Regions from separate parts of the Arthrobacter sp. 10N418 genome, predicted to be linked through region 2. Evidence: predicted binding sites of a transcription regulator. Region 2 holds the regulator's gene; the other holds the start of a gene.
The links. The regulator LexA, encoded in region 2, represses DNA repair genes until DNA is damaged. The targets are predictions, from matches to a motif close to TCGAACANNTGTTCGA.
Positions count from the first base shown of each region.

Region 1: a site for LexA is predicted at 2,202-2,217, ahead of AC1DCZ_RS18105 (LexA family protein). Genes of this name have one in related genera too.

Region 1 is NZ_JBFTIK010000033.1:14,229-25,440, reverse strand. It holds gene AC1DCZ_RS18120 (ATP-dependent DNA ligase) at 1-91, opposite strand, end outside; gene AC1DCZ_RS18115 (hypothetical protein) at 117-428, opposite strand; gene AC1DCZ_RS18110 (Y-family DNA polymerase) at 466-1,764, opposite strand; gene AC1DCZ_RS18105 (LexA family protein) at 1,757-2,188, opposite strand; gene AC1DCZ_RS18100 (HNH endonuclease family protein) at 2,651-3,370, shown strand; gene AC1DCZ_RS18095 (hypothetical protein) at 3,427-3,570, opposite strand; gene AC1DCZ_RS18090 (hypothetical protein) at 4,194-4,625, shown strand; gene AC1DCZ_RS18085 (hypothetical protein) at 4,703-5,053, shown strand; gene AC1DCZ_RS18080 (DUF4192 family protein) at 5,631-6,611, shown strand; gene AC1DCZ_RS18075 (hypothetical protein) at 6,806-6,955, shown strand; gene AC1DCZ_RS18070 (hypothetical protein) at 7,051-7,263, opposite strand; gene AC1DCZ_RS18065 (hypothetical protein) at 7,709-7,855, shown strand; gene dprA (DNA-processing protein DprA) at 7,874-8,623, shown strand; gene AC1DCZ_RS18055 (ParB/RepB/Spo0J family partition protein) at 9,231-10,586, shown strand; gene AC1DCZ_RS18050 (DUF2188 domain-containing protein) at 10,935-11,162, opposite strand.
Region 2 is NZ_JBFTIK010000009.1:90,488-101,699, reverse strand. It holds gene rpmI (50S ribosomal protein L35) at 7-201, opposite strand; gene infC (translation initiation factor IF-3) at 318-1,442, opposite strand; gene AC1DCZ_RS09510 (DUF1844 domain-containing protein) at 1,848-2,234, shown strand; gene AC1DCZ_RS09505 (MFS transporter) at 2,341-3,657, opposite strand; gene AC1DCZ_RS09500 (SseB family protein) at 3,717-4,658, opposite strand; gene priA (bifunctional 1-(5-phosphoribosyl)-5-((5-phosphoribosylamino)methylideneamino)imidazole-4-carboxamide isomerase/phosphoribosylanthranilate isomerase PriA) at 4,672-5,418, opposite strand; gene AC1DCZ_RS09490 (hypothetical protein) at 5,476-5,634, opposite strand; gene hisH (imidazole glycerol phosphate synthase subunit HisH) at 5,635-6,387, opposite strand; gene hisB (imidazoleglycerol-phosphate dehydratase HisB) at 6,384-7,010, opposite strand; gene AC1DCZ_RS09475 (histidinol-phosphate transaminase) at 7,080-8,198, opposite strand; gene AC1DCZ_RS09470 (LysM peptidoglycan-binding domain-containing protein) at 8,342-8,683, opposite strand; gene lexA (transcriptional repressor LexA) at 9,150-9,899, shown strand; gene AC1DCZ_RS09460 (ATP-dependent DNA helicase) at 10,100-11,212, opposite strand, start outside.

The sequences.
Region 1 (11,212 bases), on a different contig from region 2:
CGTCACCGCGTGGCATCTTGGCGATGGCGCGGGCCAGCGCGACTTTCACCGGCGGGGCAAGCCCAGCCGGTAACCCCGCTACGTGGTCCATGGCCCTACGCTACGCAGGGCCGGGGTCAATTGTCAGTGATGGCGTCCAGCAGCCACTGCTCAGAGAGGGGATCGCGGCGCAGCTCAAAGGTCCGGAGCGGTGAGTTCGAGGTGCGGCGGACTTGGACGCGCCAATGCTCGATGTCCACGACGTTGCCGACGCCGACAGGCACGTTTCGGCGGGTTTCCCACCAGGAGTCCCGTATGAACCAGCGCAGCGGCTCGGCCGCTACCGCCCAAATCTTGCCGTCGTAGCGGACGGCCAGGGGAGTGCCTGCGGTGGTGAACCGGACGTCCACAGGGGTGCTGAGGGTGGGAGCTTCAGGGGCGATGGTCATGTGCTTGTTGTCTTCCTGGTGGTGCAGCGCGGCCGCTTCAAGCGGCTTTGACGAGGGGGAGTTCGTCCCAGTGGGTGGTGTATCTGGGGGAGAGCATGTCGCGTTTCATGGTCCAGTCCGGCCCGCCTCGGATTCCTCCGTGGCCCAGGCCGATCGACCCGCGGCCGTACCTTCGGGTGACGTCTTCGAGCAGGGTTCCGATGTGGCGTTCCTCGTGAGGGTTCTCGAACAGTGACAGCGGCGCCTGGTTGCCGGAGGGGCGCAGGTCGGTGACCATGATCCCTGCCCGGGCATACCGGATCCCTTCGACAATCCGGGGCAGGAGCGCGTGGCCCGCCTTGGTCAGGATCACTGGGTCGGCCGTGGGCATCGGCAACGGCACGCACACCGAGGGGTAGGAAGTGTCGTTCGGGTTGAAATGCGAGGTGCCAGCGAACGCGGTCAGGACCTTGGCCTGCAGCCCGTGCTTGGCCAGCCGCGCCGAGGCCTGCTGCCCGTACACGCTCATCACCTGCCGGATTCCCGCTGCGGTGGTGATGGGTTGGGCAAACGAGCGGGAGAAGATCAGCTGGTCCCGCCCGATCCGTTCCTCTTCCATAGGGATGCAGGGGGTTCCCTGCAGTTCCAGGACGGTGCGCATCATGACCACGTTGAACTTGTCCCGGATTGCGACCGGGTCGGCCCGGACCAGGTCGGCGATGGTGAAGATGCCCATCACGTTCAGCCGCCTGGTCAGCCGTCCGGCGATGCCCCACACTTCTTCGACGGACAGCCGGCCCAGCAGTGCCTCCCGCTCCAGGGCGGGGACGGAGTCCCAGTGGCACACACCGGCGAAGGCCTTGTTGTTCTTCGCCCACTTGTTGGCCAGCTTAGCCAGCGTCTTCGTCGGCGCGATCCCTACACAGACCGGCACACCGACGTTCCGCCGGACCGCGGCCTTCATGGACCGGCCCATCGTCAAAAGTTCGGCGGGGGTGCCTTTGACGCCGAGGAAGGCTTCGTCGATGCTGTAGACCTCCAGCCAGGCCGAGTACCGGCCCAGCAGCTCCATTACCCGGGCGCTGATGTCGCCATAGAGTTCGTAGTTGCTGGACAGTGCGACCAGGCCCCATTCCTTCGCCCGCGGGGCGAGCTTGAACCAAGGATCCCCCATGCCGATGCCCAGGGCTTTGGCTTCGGGGGAGCGGGTGACCGCGCAGCCGTCATTGTTGGACAGCACGATCACGGGCTTGCCTTCCAGGGAAGGGTCGAACGCCCGCTCCGCGGAGGCGTAGAAGCAGTTCACGTCCACGTGCGCGATCTGCGGCATGTGCCGCATCAGCGCCGGCTTAGACATGATGCAAGCACCTGGTCGCGACGCCCCAGATGGTCAGATCCGACAGTGCCGGGACCTTGATGTCCGGGTATGCCGGGTTTTCCGCCTGCAGCACCACCCCTGTCGGGGTGATCCGCAGCCGCTTGATCGTCAGCTCCCCGTCCAAAACAGCGACGACCACAGCCCCGTCGTGGGGCTCCAGTGCCCGGTTCACGATCAGCTCATCGCCATCGCTGATCCCGGCGCCTTCCATGGATTCCCCGGACACCCGCACCACATAGGTGCTGGTGATGTCCTTGATCAGGTGCGCGTTCAGGTCAATCCGGCCATCGAAATAGTCCTGCGCCGGAGACGGGAACCCCGCCGCCACCGGCACCGGAGAGACCAGCACCGACAACAAGGAGACGCCCGCATCTATCACACGGGGACCAACAATAACGCCCACAACACACCTTTATTCGAATATATGTTCGAGTTAATCAGTGTACGCGCCAGGGCTGACAATGGGTGTGTTCCAGTATGTTGAACTGGCCGCAGGTGCGCCCCGCGATGCCGGGGGCGGGGCCGCTGCCCACAACCGGGGACAATTCTTTTCCGGGTTATCCACCGCTACGGCTGCCGAAAGGGGAGCTTCCCCACTGGCTCCCCAGAATGCTCGACCGTGGATAACCCGAATTGACCCCAATCATGGACAGCGGCCAAGGCAACTCGTGTGCGGGGCAGCGGGGAGCCGCCAGCCAAAAACGGGCGATGCAAGCACCCGCAAAAACGGGTGGACCACCCACGCGCAGGGGGAGTCTGGACCTCCGTCGGGCAGGAGTGTGTGACAGGCGCCATCACGGTGCTTTCCCTTGTCTGTCTGCGGGCGCCGGTAGCGTGAATCTTCTCCGACACACGCTTAAGGACCATGAAGATCACCCGTACTGCCGCCAAGACGCTGACTGCCCTTACCACCTTGCTGCTGGCAGGATCCCTGGTCGGCTGCGGCCCTGCAGCACGGGCGCTTGAGGCCATCGATTCCGCGCCCGGCACTGCGTCCGGGTCTCCGGCCCCGGGTGCTGCCGGTGACGCCGAAAAGGCCATCGGTGTGCTGGGCAGTATCCCGGTCAAGGGTAGGGCGGCGAAGACCGGCTACAGCCGCGACGAGTTCGGGCCCGCCTGGTCCGACACGGACCACAACGGCTGCGACACCCGCAATGACATTCTCACCCGGGACCTCACCAACGAGACGTTCAAGCCCGGCACCACCAACTGCGTCGTCGCCACCGGCACGCTGACCGACAAGTACACCGGCACGACCATCAACTTCGTTCGCGGCCAGGACACCAGCTCAGCGGTGCAGATTGATCACGTCGTTGCGCTGTCAGACGCCTGGCAAAAAGGCGCCCAGCAACTCAGCGACGACCAGCGCAAAGAACTCGCCAACGACCCCCTAAATCTCATGGCAGCAGACGGTGCGGCAAACAGCGCCAAGGGGGATAAGGACGCCGCCACATGGCTGCCCCCGAACAAGGCGTTCCGCTGCGAATACGTCTCCAAACAAGTGGCCGTCAAAGCCAAGTACAGCCTCTGGGTCACCCAAGCCGAGCACAACGCGATCACGGGCATCCTGGCCACGTGCACGTAGGCACGCCCGGGTACTGAACGAACCCTCCGGCCGACAGCCCTGGTCTGGCGCCAGAATCAGAACACGCGCCGGAAGTGGCCCGGCTTCACCTGCACCAGGACCGGCAGTGCCAGCTGGACCGGGACGACGCCGACGGACTCGTCGAGCAGCTCGTTAATCGACGTCTGCCCTTCCAGCTCCCCTGATCCGTCCCTGTCCATGCCTCGACCCTAGACACCCCGCGCGGTAGGGGTTTCCTAGACACGCTGGGGGCGCAGCGGAGGGTCCGCGCTTAATACGCGGACCCGGGTGTAAACATCCTGCTGCTTACGCCTTCGAACATGCCACAGGCTGGACTGGCGTGGGAGTTCCAGGCCCTACCGCCACCGGCCGACTGGGGCAGCGGCCGATGACGGAGGACGCTCTCAATTTACGCTCGCCAAGACTGGTTTCCGCGCGCTTCAACCAGTTGATGGGCGTCCGCTTCGCGGCCGGCTGTTGGGTTCAGGGGGTGCCGTCGCAGAGCTCCGGACCCCCTGAACCTGGTGTGTCTACGACGTTTTTTGGCTGCTGTCCTTCGGATCGTACGTGCCCGCTTCACCCCGCCTAGCCCCTGTCGTTCCTCCCGGGGCCTGCGGCCCGCAAAATTCTTCTTCGGCGCTCCTGCGTCGCTGATTTCCTTCGACGATTTTCCGTGCCTTGCCCTTCGGGTAGACGGGCCTGCGCGGGCACAGCTCCGCAAGCTCCGCCAGCAGCCAAAAAACAACGGGGGGAGAAGGGGAGCTGGCCGGTCACCATTGATCGCCCCACCCGCCACAACTTCTCGGCAAGAAGGAGCAACACCATGAACGCAGTAAGCAAAAGGACCGTAACTCTCGCAGACACCGGGGAAACCATCGACGGCGTGACCGTGCTGGGTGATTACCACATGAACGGCGGCTACGACTGGATGGAACTGATCGAAGAGCACGGCTGGGCCGTGCTCTCCAGCTGGGGCTGTGATGGCTGGGACCTGGGCCAGTGGCCCTACGTCATGGTTGCCGTTACCCGCACCGCTGACAGCATCGGCAACCTGTTCGGCATCGCGACCTACTGCGAGGGTGACGTGACGTGCACCTACTACCGGACAAAAGCCCGCCTGTGGGAGGCCATCACGGAGCAAGCATTCTTCCACTGGAAGAACGGGCAGGCCCAAGGCCCGGCAGACCTGCCGCAGGCGGCCGCTGAACTTCCCAGCCGGTACCGGATGCCCTACGTCGTGCGGGACGCCGCATAACCAGCACTACCAGCCGCTGTACTGCCCGGCGATGGGCCGGGCAGTACAGCGGTCCACGACTTCAGAGGAGACAGCACATGAGCAACGACACCACCGCCCCCAAGGGCATCACCGCCCTGATCTACCGCGACGCCCTGGGCACAGACTTCTCGAACCGGGGCATCTCCGCCCGGGTCATGGAAGTAACCGTCATCGGTGAAGGCATCGACCCGGTTTTCGAGGCCACCAAGGAACGGCCCGCCGTCCGGCTCGTCAAAAAAGAGCACTTCCACCGCGAGACCGTGCTTCACGCCGAGCCTGTCGCCCCGGCCGGTGAACCCGCCCCCTGGTACATGTTCGGCGGAACGTTCATCTTCAGCAGTGACGCCCGGTTCCGCCGTGCAGCCGGACATTACGGAGCCGTCCCGCTCCACGACCGCCGCGAATAGGGCCGAGGGTGGCCGGTCTTTCGGGGCCGGTCACCGCGGGCGGTCCGCCGTCGTGGCCGGCTTGTGCTGGTGGTCGTCAGCGGCGGACCGCCATTTCGCCAGGAGCGGGTGCGTGGTGGCGGTCGCCGGCGGCAGGCCGGGGTTGTCCTGCGTCGTTGGGTTGTCCGTGGCCCGGGGGGAATGGGGGGTTCGCCAGGGCTCACACCCCATGAGGGCGTCCGCTTCGCGGCCGGCTGTTGGGTCCAGGGGGTGCCGTCGCAGAGCTCCGGGCCCCCTGGACCTGGCGTGTCTACGACGTTTTTTGGCTGCTGTCCTTCGGATCGTACGTGCCCGCTCCACCCCGTCCAGCCACTCCTTCGTCGGGGCCTGCAGGCCAGGAAATGTCCTTCCGGCGCTCGTTCCTCGCTTATTTCCTTCAGGAATTTCCCGCCCTTTGCCCTTTGGGTAGACGGGTCTCCGTCGGGCACAGCTCCGCAAGCTCCGCCAGCAGCCAAAAAACAACGGGGGGAGAAGGGGAGCTGGCCGGTCACCATTGGTCGCCCCACCCACCCCGATCCTCTGCAAAAGGAGCAACACCATGACTGAAAAATTGAACCTCAACGGTCCCGCTGACCTGCTCGCCACCGTCCCGCACCTGCTGGGAGTCAAGCCCGTGGAATCATTCGTCGTCCTCACCGCCCGTGCCGGGTCGCTGGGTGCAACGCTGCGCATGGACGCACCGGAACACGTCGAGCCGGGCAACTACGCAGAGACGATGACAAGCCACGCGGCCAACGATGAACTGGCCACCGCCTCCTACGTGATCGTCTACACCGACGAGCACCTTGAGTACGGCTACCCCTACGCCGTGCACGTCGCGGCGCTGGTGAACGAGCTGGCCGCCGCGCGGATGCCCGTGCGCAACGTCTGGCTCGTAACCTCCGGCTACTGGGCGGAATTCGGCACCGACGAGAAGAACCCGCTGGCGCAGATCACCGACAGCCAGGCCAACGCAACCCTGACCTACTTCGGTTCCGCCACGGACGTCGATGTCTACAACCCCGCCCTGCTGGGCACCTGGGCACTGCGGGTCGACGCGCCGGAAGGCAGCGAAGAGGACATCGAGACGGCATGCGCGGCATGGGCGGCCGCGCTGGACGCCACGGAAAACCCCGAGCAGGAGACGGTCCGGGAGATCGCGGCCGCCTTCCAACACAAGATGGTCCGGGACTTCCTGTTCCGCGAGACCATCACCACCCACAACGGCAACTTCGCTGATGTGATGCTGGGGAAGTTCACCGCCCGGCCGGACTGGGACCGCGTGGACCGGGCCGAAGCCCTGGCGTTCGAGTTGATGAAAGTTGTCCCCGCCGGTCAGCGCGCACCGATGTTGACCCTGATGGGGTGGCTGGAATGGCTCAAGGGCAACGGTACCCAGGCCGTCCGCTACCTCAAGTACGGGGCCGCGGACGTGCCCGGTTTCCGGCTGGCCGTCCTGCTGAGTGAACTGATCAGCCGCGGATCCATCGCCGAGGTCGCCCGTCACGCTGAAACCTCCTACAAGCGCCGCATCCTCTAAACCGGCAAGGGCCGGGTCGAGATCACCAAGAGATCCGGCCCGGCCCTTTTCGCGGTGACGGGGCGGCCTCCTCCGCTTCGCTCCCCCGGCCGCCGTGACGCTGACGCGTGCGCAGCCACCAAACCCAGCGAACGCGCAGAAACCACGGTTACAGTCAAAGCCACGAACACTGCCATCGACCAGGGAGCGCGAGCATGGGAACGGAATACATCCTGACCGAGGACGACAAGCCCGGCCCCGACGCCAGCCTGGCCGAAGACATCATCGAGCTGAGCCTGCTCACCGCCGGCAAACAGAGCGCCCCCGTAGACATCGAATGGGCCCAGGAACACCACAACTTCTGAACACCACGCGGCGATGACGCCGCACAGATTTCCTTTGCAGAGGGAAAACAAGGGAAGGGCCGGGCCACGTGCGAAGCGCACGTGCCGGCCCTTCCTCACGCCCGCCCTTCTTCAGGCAACCGGTGCCATAGCACCACGGCAACAACGCTGTTCAGCACGGCGATGAAAACATCGCCCGCTGCCGGACGGCCAACGATCAGGTCCACGGCCACCAGCGCCAGCGATCCCACTGCGGCAACCGTGAACACCACAGCCAGGATCCGCAGCGCGCGGGAAGGGCGGCCGGGACGCGGGGCCGGATCACTCATGCCCCCACCCTACCCAGGGACAAGTGCATGCTCGCTGGGCTCGCACTGGTTTTCGCTGCGCTTCAACCAGTTGATGGGCGTCCGCTTCGCGGCCGGCTGTTGGGTCCAGGGGGCACCGTCGCAGGGCTCCGGATCCCCTGGCCCTTTTGTGTGTACGACGTTTTTTGGCTGCTGTCCTTCGGATCGTACGTGCCCGCTCCACCCCCTCTAGCCCCTCCTTCGTCGGGGCCTGCGGCCCGGAAATTCTTCTTCGGCGCTCCTGCGTCGCTGATTTCCTCTCGAAGATTTTCCGTGCCTTGCCCTCACGGGTAGACGGGCCTCCGTCGGGCACAGCTCCGCAAGCTCCGCCAGCAGCCAAAAAACAACGGGGGGAGAAGGGGAGCTTGTTGGTCACTACTCATCGCCCCACCCACCCCAACTTCTCGGCAAGAAGGAGCAACACCACATGAACGACGAAAACCGCACCGCACGCGCCGCCCTTACCCGCCTCTTTGAATCCGGCGACCTTGTGGGCCGTGCCCTTGTGGCCAAACACGGCGCACACGCCGCACTTCGAATCGCCATCGGCGCCCGACCCGCGTTCCCGTTCTAGGACGTCACGGCGGACGAGCTGGCCGAAGGCCTGAGCCGCTGGGCACTGCGGATCCACGACCTGGACCCGGAAAAAGACCTGGCCACCATCGAACGACTCGGTGGCGGATTCCTGGTCCCGGGCGACGAGCACTGGCCAACCGGCCTGGATGACCTTCCCGATGCCCCGTGGGGCCTCTGGTACCGGGGCATCATCGGGAAGGGGATCCCGGCACCGTCCCGGTGCGCGGCGCTGACCGGCTCCCGGGACAGCACCAGCTACGGCGCGGCCGTCACCGGCGACATCGCCTATGGGCTGGCCCAGCGCGGAATCTGCGTCATCTCCGGCCTTGCCTACGGCATCGACGCCCACGCCCACCGCGCCGCGCTGGCCGGAAGCCAAGGCAATGGACCGGCGACCATCGCGGTGCTGGCCGGAGGCCTTGACCGGGACTACCCGTCCGGGAACGCGGACCTCGCCGCCGCGATCCGCGCCAACGGCCTGACGCTCTCCGAGCTGCCCCCGGGAACCGCGCCGACCAGGCACAGGTTCCTGCAAAGGAACCGCATCATCGCGGCCCTCGCAGGGGTGACCTGTGTTGTGGAAGCCCGCTGGCGCTCCGGTGCACTGAACACCGCCCACCACGCCGAGACCATCGCCCGGCACGTCGCCGCCGTCCCCGGCAGTGTCCACAGCGCCAACTCGGCAGGATGCCACCGGCTCCTCAAAGAAGGCGGCGCGACGCTGGTAACCGACGCGGCCGAACTGACAGAACTGCTCGCCAGCTAAGTCCAATGCGGTGGCCGGCCTCCGAAGGGCCGGTCACCGCTGGCGGTCCGCCGCAGATGGCTGGCTTAGGTGGTGGTTACCGGCGGCGGACCGCCGTTTGGCGCCCAGGCCGCGCGCGGATCACATGGCGCCGGCGGCACACCTGGCAGACGGGCCGGCCCGGGCGGATCCGGAGGACGGGGAGGAGGTGCATGCTCGCTGGGCTCGCACTGGTTTCCGCTGCGCTTCAACCAGTTGGCGGGCGTCCGCTTCGCGGCCGGCTGTTGGTTCAGGGGGTGCCGTCGCAGAGCTCCGGACCCCCTGGACCTGTCTTGTCTACAACGTTTTTTGGCTGCTGTCCTTCGGATCGTACGTGCCCGATCCACCCCGTCCAGCCCCTCCTTCGTCGGGGCCTGCGGCACGGAAAAGTCTTCTTCGGCGCTCCTGCGTCGCTGATTTCCTTCGAAGATTTTCCGGGTCTTGCCCTTACGGGTAGACGGGCCTCCGTCGGGCACAGCTCCGCAAGCTCCGCCAGCAGCCAAAAAACAACGGGGGGAGAAGGGGAGCTGGCCGGTCACCACGAGCCGCCCCACCCACCCCACTTCTCGGCAAGAAGGAGCAACACCACATGAACGCAACACCCACGCTTGAAATGCTCGACCCGGCAACCCTGACCGTGGACATCAACGTCCGCAAGGACGCCGCCCTGACCGCTGACTTCATCGCCAGCATCAAGGAACACGGCGTGATGGAACCGGTGATCGCACACCGTAAGGACGACGGCACCGTGCACGTCCTGATGGGCCAGCGCCGCACCCGGGCGGCCGTCGAAGCCGAACGGCCCCTCATTCCGGTCCTGCTCATCGACTCACCCGAGGAAGCGGAACGCATCGTGACGCAGGTCGTGGAGAACATCCAGCGCGCCGAACTCACCGAAGCGGACGAAGCGGATGCCTACCACCAGCTGTCCCTGATCGGCGTCTCGGCGGCCGCGATCGCCAAGAAGACCGGCAGGACCAAGGCCAAGGTCGAAAACGCGCTCAAAGCCAAGGCATCGACCACCGGGACCAAGGCCCTCGAGAGCGGCTACACCCTGGACATGGCGTTGGTGATGACCGAGTTCGAAGGGGACCAGGACGCGATCGAGGAACTCGAATCAGTTATCCGTGACGAACCGCAGTACTTTGACCACATCGCCCAGAAACTTCGGGACGACCGGGAATCCAAGGCCAAGCTCTCCGCCCTGATCGAAGAACTCATTGCCCAGGGTAAGGCCATCGTCGAAGACGCCGGACACTACGCGGACGAGGAGAACCTTTACGTCTCAGCGGCCAGACGCGCGGACGGGGAACCGGCCATCGATGAGGACGCCAACGCCTACATCATCAGCACCAATTACCGGGGTGAGCACAGGGCCGAGCCTGTCATCAGCGACTGGAAGGAGCTGGGCTTCACCCCAAAGTACGAACGCTATAACGGCGGCGGGGCGCAGGCCCAGAAGGGCCCGATGACCGAGGAACAGAAGGCCGAGCGGAAAACCCTGATCGCCAACAACAAGGCCATGGAATCAGCGACCAAGGTCCGCCGGGAGTTCGTCAAAACCCTGCTGGCCAGGAAGCAGGTACCCAAGGGCTGGCAGTACTTCACCGTCCACGCCATCACCCACCACTCCGAAACCGCCAGCGGCTACGACGGGAAGGTCGCGGCCGAAATGGTCGGGGCCAAGGTCGAAGAGGCTGACCGGTGGGGATGGAACCCACTCCGTGACCATGTCGCCAAAACCGAAGCCCGGCCCGAGTTCTCCCTGATCGCGCTGGTGTGTGCAGGGTATGAGAAGACCATCGCCAAAGACTCGTGGCGATCCCCGAGCCAGACGCACCGGGACTACCTGAACCAGCTGGTCACGTGGGGATACACCCCCAGCGAGGTCGAGAACATCATCCTCGACGGCCAGAAGCCAGCCGAGAACGACGCGGCCGCATAAACACCCTTGCCGGGCGGAAACCCACCGCCCGGCAAGCCCACCGGCCACTCACCACGCAAGGGCCGGGTACCTCCCAGAAGTCGGGCGGTCCGCCGCCCAGGGCGAACCACAGCAGCCACTCACCAGCGGCGGACCGCCGATCAACGCACCCACCCCACGCACCACCAGGTGCCGCGCTACCAGGGACAACGACGCCCACTAGGCAGCTGCAGGCACCACCGACAACATTCAGCTAGGCTGAATCCGTAGATTTCCTTTGCCGAGGAGAACGCAGAAGGGCCGGCTCATCATGAGCCGGCCTTTCTTGTGTCCCTTGGACATTGGAGTGCCCGGGGCGTGGCTGAACAATCAGCCCGGGACGTTCCGTGGATCGTTGCCGTAGCTGTTCTTGGAACCGATCTGACCGTCCTGGTTCTTGATGACGTGCTCGACCTTGTCGGCCTGGGCAGCTTCCCGGCCTGCAGCTTCTGCTTCGTGCTTGGTGCTGTAGCCGGCACCGAACGCACGCGAAGTACCTTCACGCTTGTTCTTCCACGAACCGTCTTCGTAGTACGTCTCGATATCGCCCTGAGCCATTGCATACTCCCTCTGCCGTTCGGACTAACTGACAACTGCCGCGCAAGGCG
Region 2 (11,212 bases):
TGGAAATTAGATGCCGAGCATCTTCCGGATGACCTTTGCGTCGCCCTTGAAGACGATCTTGTCGCCGGCGAGGCGGCGGGTCAGCCTGGAGGACTTGTGCTCGAGGTAGTGACGGCGGTTGGCCTGCTGGCGGCGCAGCTTGCCGCTGCCGGTCAGCTTGAAGCGCTTCTTAGCACCGCTGTGGGTCTTCATCTTCGGCATGGGAACCGATCTCCTTACGTATCCGCAGACGAGGTCTGCAGTTCTTTCGTGCAGCCGCCCCTGCGGGCGGCATGCTGGTTGCTTGCTGCCGGACATTGCTGTCCGGCAGCCGTGAACTAGTTGGTCTTCTTGCTGCCCGGCTTGGTGGCTGCCTTCGGTGCAGCCGGCCGTGCCGCAGGCTTCGGCGCCGACGGACGCGGTACCGGCTTCGGAGCGGCAACCGGCTTCGGCGCCGCTGCCGGAGCAGCCTTTTCAGCCTCGGGGGCCCGGGCAACCTCTGGAGCCTTCGCGGCGGCAGCCTTCGGCGCCGCAGGCGCCTTGGCAACGACCGGCTTGACGGCGGCCTTCGGAGCTTCGCGCTTCGGAGCCGCCTTGGCGGCCTTGGGGGCCTCCTTGGGCGCTTCCTGGACGGGAGCCTTTTCTGCCGGAGCTGCCTCGACCTTGGTCTTGGCGGCCGTCTCGGCCTTGGGTGCCTCCGAGACGACAGCTTCTTCCACCGGGGCGGACTCGGCCGGGGCCTCGTCGACCGCGGAGGCTTCCGCTGCGGGAGTGTCCGTCGCGGGGGCTTCCGCTGCCGGCGTCTCGGCCTCGGTCACCGTTGCCTCAGGTGCCGCAGTCCGGACCTCGTAGCCTTCCGGAAGAAGATCGGCGAGCGACTGAGTCAGGGGCGCCTCGGGGCCGGAGGTGTCAACGCGGCCGGAAGCCTTGGCTTCGTTCTCCGCTTTGGCTTCCGCGCGCTGCGTTGCGCGGCGGGCCTCAGCCTTGGCTTCGGCCTTGTTCTTCAGGGGACCCACCACCATGACCATGTTGCGGCCATCGATCCGCGGGCTGGACTCTACGACGCCGACTTCGGCGACGTCATCCGCGAAACGCTGGAGCAGGCGGATACCCATCTCGGGGCGCTGCTGCTCACGGCCGCGGAACTGGATCATGGCTTTGACCTTGTCCCCGGCACCGAGGAACCGGAGCGCGTGGCCGCGCTTGGTCTCGTAGTCGTGGGTGTCGATCTTCAGGCGGAAGCGGATTTCCTTCAGGACCGTGTTGGTCTGGTTCTTCCGGGCCTCGCGTGCCTTGACGGCGGCTTCGTACTTGTACTTGCCGAAGTCCATCAGCTTGCACACCGGAGGCTTGGCCTGCGGTGCAACTTCAACGAGATCAAGATCGGACTCGGCAGCCAAACGCAGGGCATCCTCAATACGGACAACGCCTACTTGCTCGCCTGCAGGGCCGACCAGCCGCACCTCGGGGACGCGGATACGCTCATTGATTCTTGGCTCGCTAATGTTAAAGCTCCTGTGTTCGTGAGGGGTATTCCACCGGCAAAAAGAGAAGGCCCCCAATTGCCGGAGCAATCGGAGGCCTCGAAGATCGGAACTGCCTGCCTCAAGGAGGCGGCATGTATCCCCGCCGAACTGACGTCCGGGGGAAATACCCGACCAGGTACCCGGCAACCTTGCTTCCCGAAGGAAGACTCGCGGCTGACGCGGGTGGGAGAGAACTCCGCTTGCAAACTGAAATCCCATCTTACAGAAAGAATCCCCTCGGGCGCACCTACGTGACAAGTCCATCGGACGTGCACATCGGAGCCGAAAGGCTTCCCGCAGTAAAATAACGACATTCAGTCGGTCTGTGACAAGCTTACCAGCATGAGCACTTCAGAGAGTAATTCACACGTTTTCGAGCCCGTTGCCGCCCAGGCCGACGTCTCCCAGGAGATCCGCGACATCTCCGAGGTCCCCGCGATCGAAGTCATCACCACGGCCGCCGTGCACCTGATGAGCGCCGCCGCCGTCAAGCTCGGCCTCGCCGCCGAGGACAACGCGGAGGAGCTCAAGGACCTCGATGAGGCCCGCAAACTGATCACCGCCCTGGCCGGCCTGGTCACCGCAGCGGCCCCCGAAATCGGCTCGCAGCACGCCGGGCCGTTGCGCGACGGGCTGCGTTCCCTGCAGTTGGCCTTCCGCGAGGAATCCACCATCCCCGATGCTCCGGGCAAAGGTCCGGGCGAGAAGTACACCGGAGCTGTCAACTAGGCCCGGCAAACCAGCGGCAGGGCAATCCTGACAGCGGCGCCGCGGGCGGACCACCCAGGTCCGCCCGCCGGCTCCGTCGTTTAACGCCCCCCGCGAAGGGCTAAGGTCAGCCCGCCGCGGCCAGCCGGCGGCGCCGAAGCCGCTGCAGGAGCAGGCCGAGAAGGCACAGGACGACACCGGCCGCCCCCACGGACACGAAGCCCGCCGCAGGGCCGACGCCGTCGATGAAGAGCCCCGCGAGCGGCGCACCCAGCGCCACCCCTCCGGTGAGGGCCGATCCGTACCAGCCCATGGCCTCGCCGCGGCGGCTCTCCTCGACAAGTTCCGCGACTTTCTCCGAGGCGGCTGAGAGCACGGGCGCGCACAGCACCCCGGGCAGGAGCGAGAGCAGGCTCAGGGTCCAGGTGTCCGCCGCGAAGGCCATGGGGATGGTGAGGGCGGACATGCCGAGCAGGAGGAGGATCGGCGAGACGGTCCGGTGCATGGCGCCGTAGAGGACACCGCCCACTACTGATGCCGCGCACCAGAAGAGGAAGACGACGCCGATCTCTGCCTGGTGTCCGCCGGTCTGGAGGGCCGCCACGATTCCCACGTCCGTGCCGCTGAGGACCATGCCCGTCCCGGCGGCGACCGCGAAGACCGCGGCGACGCCGGCGGTGAACCAGCTGAAGTTGTGGATGACCTTGTGCCGCAGGCCGGAACCGCGCTGCCGCCGCTCCTCGGCAGCGGCAGCCAGCGGCGCGAACTCGGCCGCGGCCTCCTGCAGGTGGGCCGGCGCGGCGGCGACGACCGCGGCTTCCGCGCATTCGAGCTGCTCTGATTCGAAGCCGGGGTCCGCGATGGCGCTGCGGGTCGGCGGGTTGAACCACATGAGGAACAGACCCGATACAGAGGTGGCCACGCCCACCACGGTCAGGCCCACGACCGAGAAGCCGCCGGTCGCGACGACCGCCCCGACGGCGGGTCCGATCATGAAGACCAGTTCAGTGGAGATGGCGTCGAGGGCGAAGGCGGTACGGCGCTGTTCACCGGAAGCCAGGACCCCCAGTGACTGCCGCACCACGCTAAAGATCGGCAGGGTCAGCAGTCCCCCGACGAATACGAGCGGCAGCAGCAGTTCGTAGGACACATGGGGCACCACCGACCAGATGACGGTCTCGGAGATGACGGACGGTATGAGCGCCTTCCGCAGGCCCACCGTGTCCACGCGCCGGCCCCGCCATGGCGCCCCGACAGCAATCCCGATGGTCATGACCGCGGCAGCGGCACCGGCTGCCGCGTAGCCCTGCCCCAGGGTCAGCACGATGTGCAGCGTCAGCAGCACGCCTGCTGCCGAATGAGGTATGCGGGCAACCATGCCGACGAGCAGGAGCCGTCGGATGGGGCGCACGGCCAGCAGCTCCCGGTAAAGCGCGAAGTTCACGGACCACATCCTTCTGCTACGGCTCCCGGCAGCACCGGGTAGCCCGCGCCGGCCGTAAGCTATTGTGCTGCGCGCCGCAGCTTGATCTCGATCGAATCAACCCGCTCGGCAAACATTTCATTCCGGGCCCAGGCATTGTTCAGGGCACCCACGATGGACTGCACGCCGGCGGCGTCGAGCCCGTCTTCCAGATACAGCAGCACCCGGAGCTCCGGGCCGGCACCTCCGCCGGCCAGCTGCCTTCCGTCGGCCGTAGCCGAGGCAACTCCACCGCCTGGATGAATTTCAACACGACGGACGGCCGGAAAGCCAACCGCTGCGGCTCCCAGTGACTCTGCGAGGTCCGGGTCCTCGTACGACGGCGTCCACGGCCGCTGCTGCGCCAGCGCCCAGACGGCCGGCCGGCGCACCACGAACGTGAGGTCCGAGCCGGGGTCCAGTACCAGCAGCTCGGCTCCTTCCGCGACTGCCGAGAGGGCGGCTCGCGCCGCGTACACGGCGACCGGACGGGCCCCGGGGTGCCAGGCCTCCAGCGCCGCCGCGGACGTGAAGACCGGCATCGCGGTGCGGCCGTCGGGCGCCTTGAGGGTCACGAGGGACATATCGGCCTGTTTGTCCCCGTGCAGATCGTTCCCGTGCGGCCCGGCCGCACCTTCGCCTTCCTCGGCAAGCCGGGCCACGATCGGCACGAAGACGCGTGCGCCGGCCAGGGCTTCGACCACTCCGGCTTCCGCGCCGCCGGCAGCCAGGGCCGCAACGGCTGCAAGATAACCGGCGTCGGCCGTACCGTCGTCGTCCTCGAAATTGTGGATCTTGGCGTCGTCGCCCGCCAGGCTGCGTCCCGCCCAGGGCTGGCCGGCCGAGTCGGCCGGGCCGCCGGCGCCCGCCAGGGCCGCAGCGATGTGCCCGGGAAGATGCCGTGCGGGGGCGGCACGGCCGACCGTACCCGGCTCTGCGCGCACTGTTCCTGAGGCGTCGGTTCCTGCCGGCGTGTGGTCCATGGCTGCGGGCCTGCTAGCGGCGGCCGGCGGCGTCAAGGGCCTCCGGCAGCGTGAAGCTGCCGTTGTAGAGGGCCTTGCCGATGATCGCGCCCTCGACGCCGAGCGGGACCAGGGACCGCAGTACCTTTAGGTCTTCGAGGCTGGAGATGCCGCCGGACGCAACGACCGGCTTGCCGGTCTTCTCCACCATCTGGCGCAGCAACTCGACATTGGGCCCCTGCAGGGTCCCGTCCTTGGTGACGTCGGTGACGACGTAGCGGGCGCAGCCGGCTTCCTCGAGGCGGCCGAGCACCTCCCAGAGGTCTCCGCCTTCCCGGGTCCAGCCGCGGCCTGCGAGGGTCGTGCCGCGGACATCGAGGCCAACGGCGATCTTGTCGCCGAAGCGTTCGATCACGCGGGATGTCCAGTCCGGGTTCTCCAGCGCGGCGGTGCCGAGGTTGACGCGGGCGACTCCGAGATCCAGCGCCTTCTCCAGCGATTCGTCGTCGCGGAGGCCGCCGGAGAGCTCCACCTTGATGTCCAGCCGGCCCACTACTTCGCGCAGCAGCCCGGCGTTGGAGCCCCGGCCGAAAGCGGCGTCGAGGTCAACCAGATGGACCCACTCGGCCCCCTGTTGCTGCCAGTTCAGCGCCGCCTCCAGCGGAGTGCCGTAGCTGGTCTCGCTGCCGGCTTCGCCCTGCACCAGGCGCACGGCCTGGCCGTTGACGACGTCGACGGCGGGCAGCAGCTCGAGCACGGGCAGCGGGGTTTCGGTGGTCATCGTGGGATCCTCAGCTTCTCAGGTGGCGGCAGGTGGTCGGGACTGGTGCAGGGACCGCTAGGAGGCGGGCAGCGTCAGGAGATAGGCGGCCAGCAGCGACATTCCGGCCAGGACGTAGAACACGATCTGGACCCAGCGCGGACTCTTCTGCTGCCGGAAGGACAGTCCCCCGCCGACCAGCAGCCCGGCAAGGCCCATCAGGATCACGGACCACATCTAGGCGACCTGTCCGGGGCCGGTGGAGGCGGCGTCGGCAGTCCTGGGGCGCAGACTGGTGACCCAGTTGCGCAGCAGACGCGCGCCGGCGTCGCCGGACTTCTCCGGGTGGAACTGGGTGGCGCACAGCGGTCCGTTCTCGACGGCCGCGATGAACGGTGCGCCGTGCTCGGACCAGGTCACGAGGGGCGCCGCCATGCGCGGCTGGATCACGTCGAAGTCCCACTGTTGGACGCCGTAGGAGTGCACGAAGTAAAAGCGCTCGTTCTCGACGCCCGCGAAGAGCGTCGAGCCTTCGGGGACTGACACCGTGTTCCAGCCCATGTGGGGGACGACGCCGGCCGGCAGCAGCTCCACCTTGCCGGGCCACTCCCCCATGCCCTCGGCTTCGGTGCCGTGTTCGACACCGGCTTCGAACAGGACCTGGAGGCCGACGCAGATGGCAAGTACGGGCCGGCCGCCGGCGACACGGCGTCCGATCATGCGGACAGCGTCAACGGCTTTCAGTTCCCGCATGACGGTTTCGAAGGCGCCGACGCCGGGGACCACGAGGCCGTCGGCGTTGAGCACATCCTCCGGCCTGGCGCTCAGGATCACGTGGGCTCCGGCCCGTTCCAGTGCGCGGACGGCCGAGCGGACGTTGCCGGAACCGTAGTCCAGCACCGTGACGGTGGGCTTGCCGTCCGGGGAGACCGGCCTGGTGCCGGCGGCCGGGTCGATGATGGCCCCGTCGCGGAGCACGTTGCCCGTCACAGCGCACCCTTGGTGGACGGGATGCCCTCGACACGGGGATCAGGCTCCACGGCAGCGCGCAGGGCGCGGGCGAACGCTTTGAACTGGGCTTCCACGATGTGGTGGGGGTCCCGCCCTGCGGTGACGTTCATGTGCAGGCAGATGCCGGCGTGCAGGGTGATCGCCTCGAATACGTGGCGTGTCAGGGAGCCCGTGAAGTGTCCGCCGATCAGGTGGTATTCCTGGCCGGCCGGCTCACCCGCGTGGACCAGGTACGGACGGCCCGAAACGTCGACGACGGCGCGCGCGAGGGCCTCGTCGAGGGGAACCGTCGCCTCGCCGAACCGCCGGATGCCGGCCTTGTTGCCCAGTGCCGTGCGCAGGACCTCGCCGAAGGTGATAGCGACGTCCTCCACCGTGTGGTGGACGTCGATGTGGGTGTCGCCCGTGGCCTTGACGGTCATGTCGATCAGGGAGTGCTTGCTCAGCGCCGTCAGCATGTGGTCATAGAACGGAACCGAGGTGCTGATGTCCGAAACGCCGGTGCCGTCCAGGTTAATCTCGACCAGGACCGAGGACTCGCTGGTGGTCCGCTCCATTCGTGCGGTCCGGGCCTCGGCAGCGGGTGATCCGGTGTGGCTCATGTGGGTGTGTCCTTTGGAAGAAGGCATGGGTGCTGGGCAGTCTGGCGGGGCACGGGCTCCGGCTTAAGTCTAGGCGTGCAGCGCCGGGTCGCGGGTCAGGATGCGCTCGAGGGCATGGAGGAACGCTGTGGTTTCCGTCTCAGTGCCCGCGGTGACGCGCAAGTGGCCGGGGATCCCGACGTCGCGGATGAGCACCCCGGCGTCCAGGAGCCCCTGCCATACCTGGTGCGGGTTCTCGAGGCCGCCAAAGAACACGTAGTTGGAATCCGAGGCTGCCGGTTTGAGCCCCATCCGCTGCAGTTCGGAAACGATCCGGTCCCGCTGGCGCTTGATGTCCTCGACGTCGGCCATGAGCGCCTCCCGGTGGCGCAGCGCAGCCAGGGCGGTTGCCTGGGTGATGGCGGACAGGTGATACGGCAGCCGGACCAGGCGCAGTGCGTCGGTGACCTCGGGTGCTGCGGCCATGTAGCCCAGCCGCGCGCCCGCGAGGGCGAACGCCTTGCTCATGGTGCGCGAGACGATCAGCCGCTCCCGGCCGGGCAGCAGCGTGAGGGCGCTGGGCGTGCCGTCGTGGGCGAACTCGTGGTACGCCTCATCGACAATCACGATGGTCCGGCTCGCTTCGCCTGCCGCGTAGACCGCCTCCACGACGTCGAGGCCGAGGCCGGTGCCGGTGGGGTTGTTCGGGGAGCACAGGAACACGATGTTGGGCTGCAGTTCACGGACCTGCCGTGCGGCCGATTCAGCGCTGAGGCCATAGTCCGCCGCGCGCACCCCGATGATGTACTCCGTGTCAGTGCCGGCAGCCAGGAGCGGGTACATCGAGTATGTGGGAGGGAAGCCGAGCGCCGTGCGCCCCGGGCCGCCGAAGGCCTGGAGAATCTGCTGGAGCACCTCGTTGGAGCCGTTGGCCGCCCAGATGTTCTCGGCGCCCAGCCCGTGGCCGAGGTATTCCGCCAGCCCCTCGCGCAGCTCGGTGAACTCGCGGTCCGGATACCGGTTCAGTCCGACCGCCGCTGCGGTGACGGCCTCGGTGATGGCTGCGCGGACGTCGGCCGGAACACCATGGGTGTTCTCGTTGACGTTGAGCAGGATGGGAACGTCCAGCTGGGGCGCGCCGTAGGGGCGCAGACCGCGCAGATTGGTCCGGAGGGGCAGTCGGTTGAGGCGCTCTAACTGGTCAGTCACTTCACCAGTTTAAGTGAGAGGGCGACGGGCGCTGAAACTGTGACGCCTGGGCCCCGTCGCGGCCGGCTGCGGCGCGCGGCTTCGGCATGGCTTTTCCACAGATCCACGGGACTTCCGCACGGCTTGCGCATGGATCCACGTGACTATTTGGACGGGACGAAGAGCTGCTGGCCCGGCATTACTCGAGCGGCCCCCAGGTTGTTCAGCTGCACGATGTCGGCCACGACATCACGGGGATCACGCTCCGGGGCCACCTCTCCCGCGATGGCCCAGAGGGACTCCCCGGGCTGAACAGTCACGGATACGCTGGGCGTCGGCGAAAGCTCGGAGGCCGACTCGGCCGCCTTCGCCGGAGCGTTGAGGAAGCCACTGAAAGACAGGATGAGCGCGGCAAGAAGGATCAGCGGCACGCCGAAGAAGACGAACCTGCCACGCCGGGTCAGACGCAGCGGGGCCTGCTTGGTCCGGACCCGGGCGGCCTGCACAGGCTCCGCGGATGAAGCGTGCTGGCTGGACAAAGTGGGCTGGCGGGTCGACGTGCCTGCGGGCCGGCCGTACTGGCCGAATGCGTCGCGGCTGAAAGTGTCGTGAAACGCGCTTGATGCTGACATGAACTGAGCCCTCCTGGACCATACGTTGCCGCCCGGCGTACTCCACCTACTCGCCGCCAACCGACTGAACCTTCGAACATAGAACCGAACTTGATGCTTCGACCGGAAATTTCCAAATCGAACACATATTCGAACTTTGCTTCTTCCGTTTTAGCACTTACTAACGAACGTTGTCGAGACTCGCTAGAACAAATGTTTGAAAAAGCTTTGCGGCTGGCCTACGTTTGAGTCACAGAACAACCGCTTCTGCAGTTGATCAGCAGGGTCTGACATTTCAGGCCGGAAGTTCCCGGCAGCTGCAGCCACGGCGGCCGGGCGGATTGGAAAGGCGTTGGCGAACATGGCAGCACAAGCCACCGGCGGCAGGGCCACCCAGCGGGGCCCACAGCCAGCCCGGGCCCCCAAGAGCCTTACCGTCCGGCAGAAGAAGATCCTGGAAACCATCCAGCGGTCCGTGACCGACAACGGCTACCCGCCGTCCATGCGCGAGATCGGCGACACCGTGGGCCTCGCCAGCCTCTCCAGCGTCACCCACCAGCTCTCGCAGCTCGAGAAGCTCGGCTATCTCCGCCGCGACCCCAAACGTCCGCGGGCCATGGAGGTGCTTATGCCGCTGACCCTGGACGAGGGAAGCACCAGGATTTCGGGCGTGGAGAAATCCAGCAGCCTGCGGGCGGCGGGAGGGCGGTCCGTCTCGGAGCTCGCCAGCGCCACGGACACCGCGATGGTGCCGTTCGTCGGTCGCATCGCCGCCGGCGGACCGATCCTGGCAGACCAGGTGGTCGAGGACGTCATGCCGCTGCCGCGTCAGCTGGTGGGCCACGGCGAACTCTTTATGCTCAAAGTCGCCGGTGATTCCATGATCGACGCCGCCATCTGCGACGGTGACTGGGTGGTCGTCCGGCGGCAAAGCGACGCAGTCAACGGGGAGATCGTGGCTGCACTCCTGGATGACGAGGCCACAGTAAAGACCTTCCGCCAGCGGGACGGACACACCTGGCTGCTGCCGCAGAATACCCAGTACGAGCCCATCCTTGGCGATCACGCCGTCATCATGGGCAAGGTCGTCTCGGTGCTGCGGTCGCTCTGACGCACACCGGCCACAGGGCATGAGGGCCCCGTCCGACATCGGACGGGGCCCTTCGCGTTCCTCCCCAGTTACTCGCGAAGCACGGGCCCGCCGGTCCCGGACGGCGCCGGCATCCCGCGGGTGCGCGGAGACAGAAGGAAAGCAACCCGGCGGGAAGGCCGCACTCCCCCGGCTGCGCCCCGCCGGGGCTCCCGCCAGACCTACGTAGCGGGCTGCCCGGATTCCTTCGAGAGCCGCTCCAGAGCCGCGAGGGCAACTCCGGGGTCGGTGGTCGGCCAGAACGGTGGCAAGGCGGCACGGAGGAAGGCTCCGTAGCGCTCAGTGGAGAGCCGGGAATCCAGCACCGCCACGACACCCTTGTCCGACGTCGAACGAATCAGCCGTCCGGCTCCCTGGGCAAGGCGGATCGCGGCGTGGGTTGCCGAAACGCTCATGAAGCCGTTGCCGCCGGCCTGGGCCACGGCCCGGGACCGGGCGGTCATCAGCGGATCGTCGGGCCGCGGGAACGGGATCCGGTCGATGACGACGAGACGGCACGAGACACCCGGGACGTCAACGCCCTGCCAGAGGGACATGGTGCCAAAAAGGCACGTGTCCGGTTCGTCGGCGAACTGCCTCACGAGCGCCGTCATGGTCGAATCGCCCTGGCACAGGATGTCCATGTCCAGCCGCGGCCGCATGGCCTCTGCGGCTTCCTCCGCGGCGCGCCGGGAGGAGAACAGGCACAGGGCTCCGCCGCCGGAGGCCCGGATGAGCTTCTCCAGTTCGTCCAATGCTTCCGGGGAAGTGCCCCGGCCGGGTTTGGGCAGGTGTTTGGCAACATAGAGGATGCCCTGCTTGGGGTATTCGAACGGCGAACCGACGTCGACGCCGGTCCAGCTGGGCGCGCCGTGGCCGACAAGCCCCAGGCCGCCGGCAGCCGGTTCGAACGCGGAGCCGATTGCGAGGGTAGCCGAGGTCAGTATGACGGTGTGGTCCGCGAACAGGCCCTCGCGCAACCGGCCGGCCACGCTGAGCGGCGCCACGTTGATGAGGGCCGGTGCCGTTTCGTCCGGCTGGGAGTAGCCCTGTGCCGGGTCGAAGGTGCTGTTGCGGGAGAACCACACCACTTCACGGTTCTCGCGGGCCGCCAGGAGGCGTTCGCACAGTTCCAGGATGACCATGAGCCGGGAGCGGGCGAGCTGGCGACCGCCGTCGGCCGTGGTGGCGCTGTCGCCCTTGGAATCGGAGAGCGCGGCGCGGCAGGCGTCGCGGAGCTGGTCCACGCAGTCCAGCTGTTCGGTGTTGAGGCCGTTGGGCATGAGGCCGCTCGG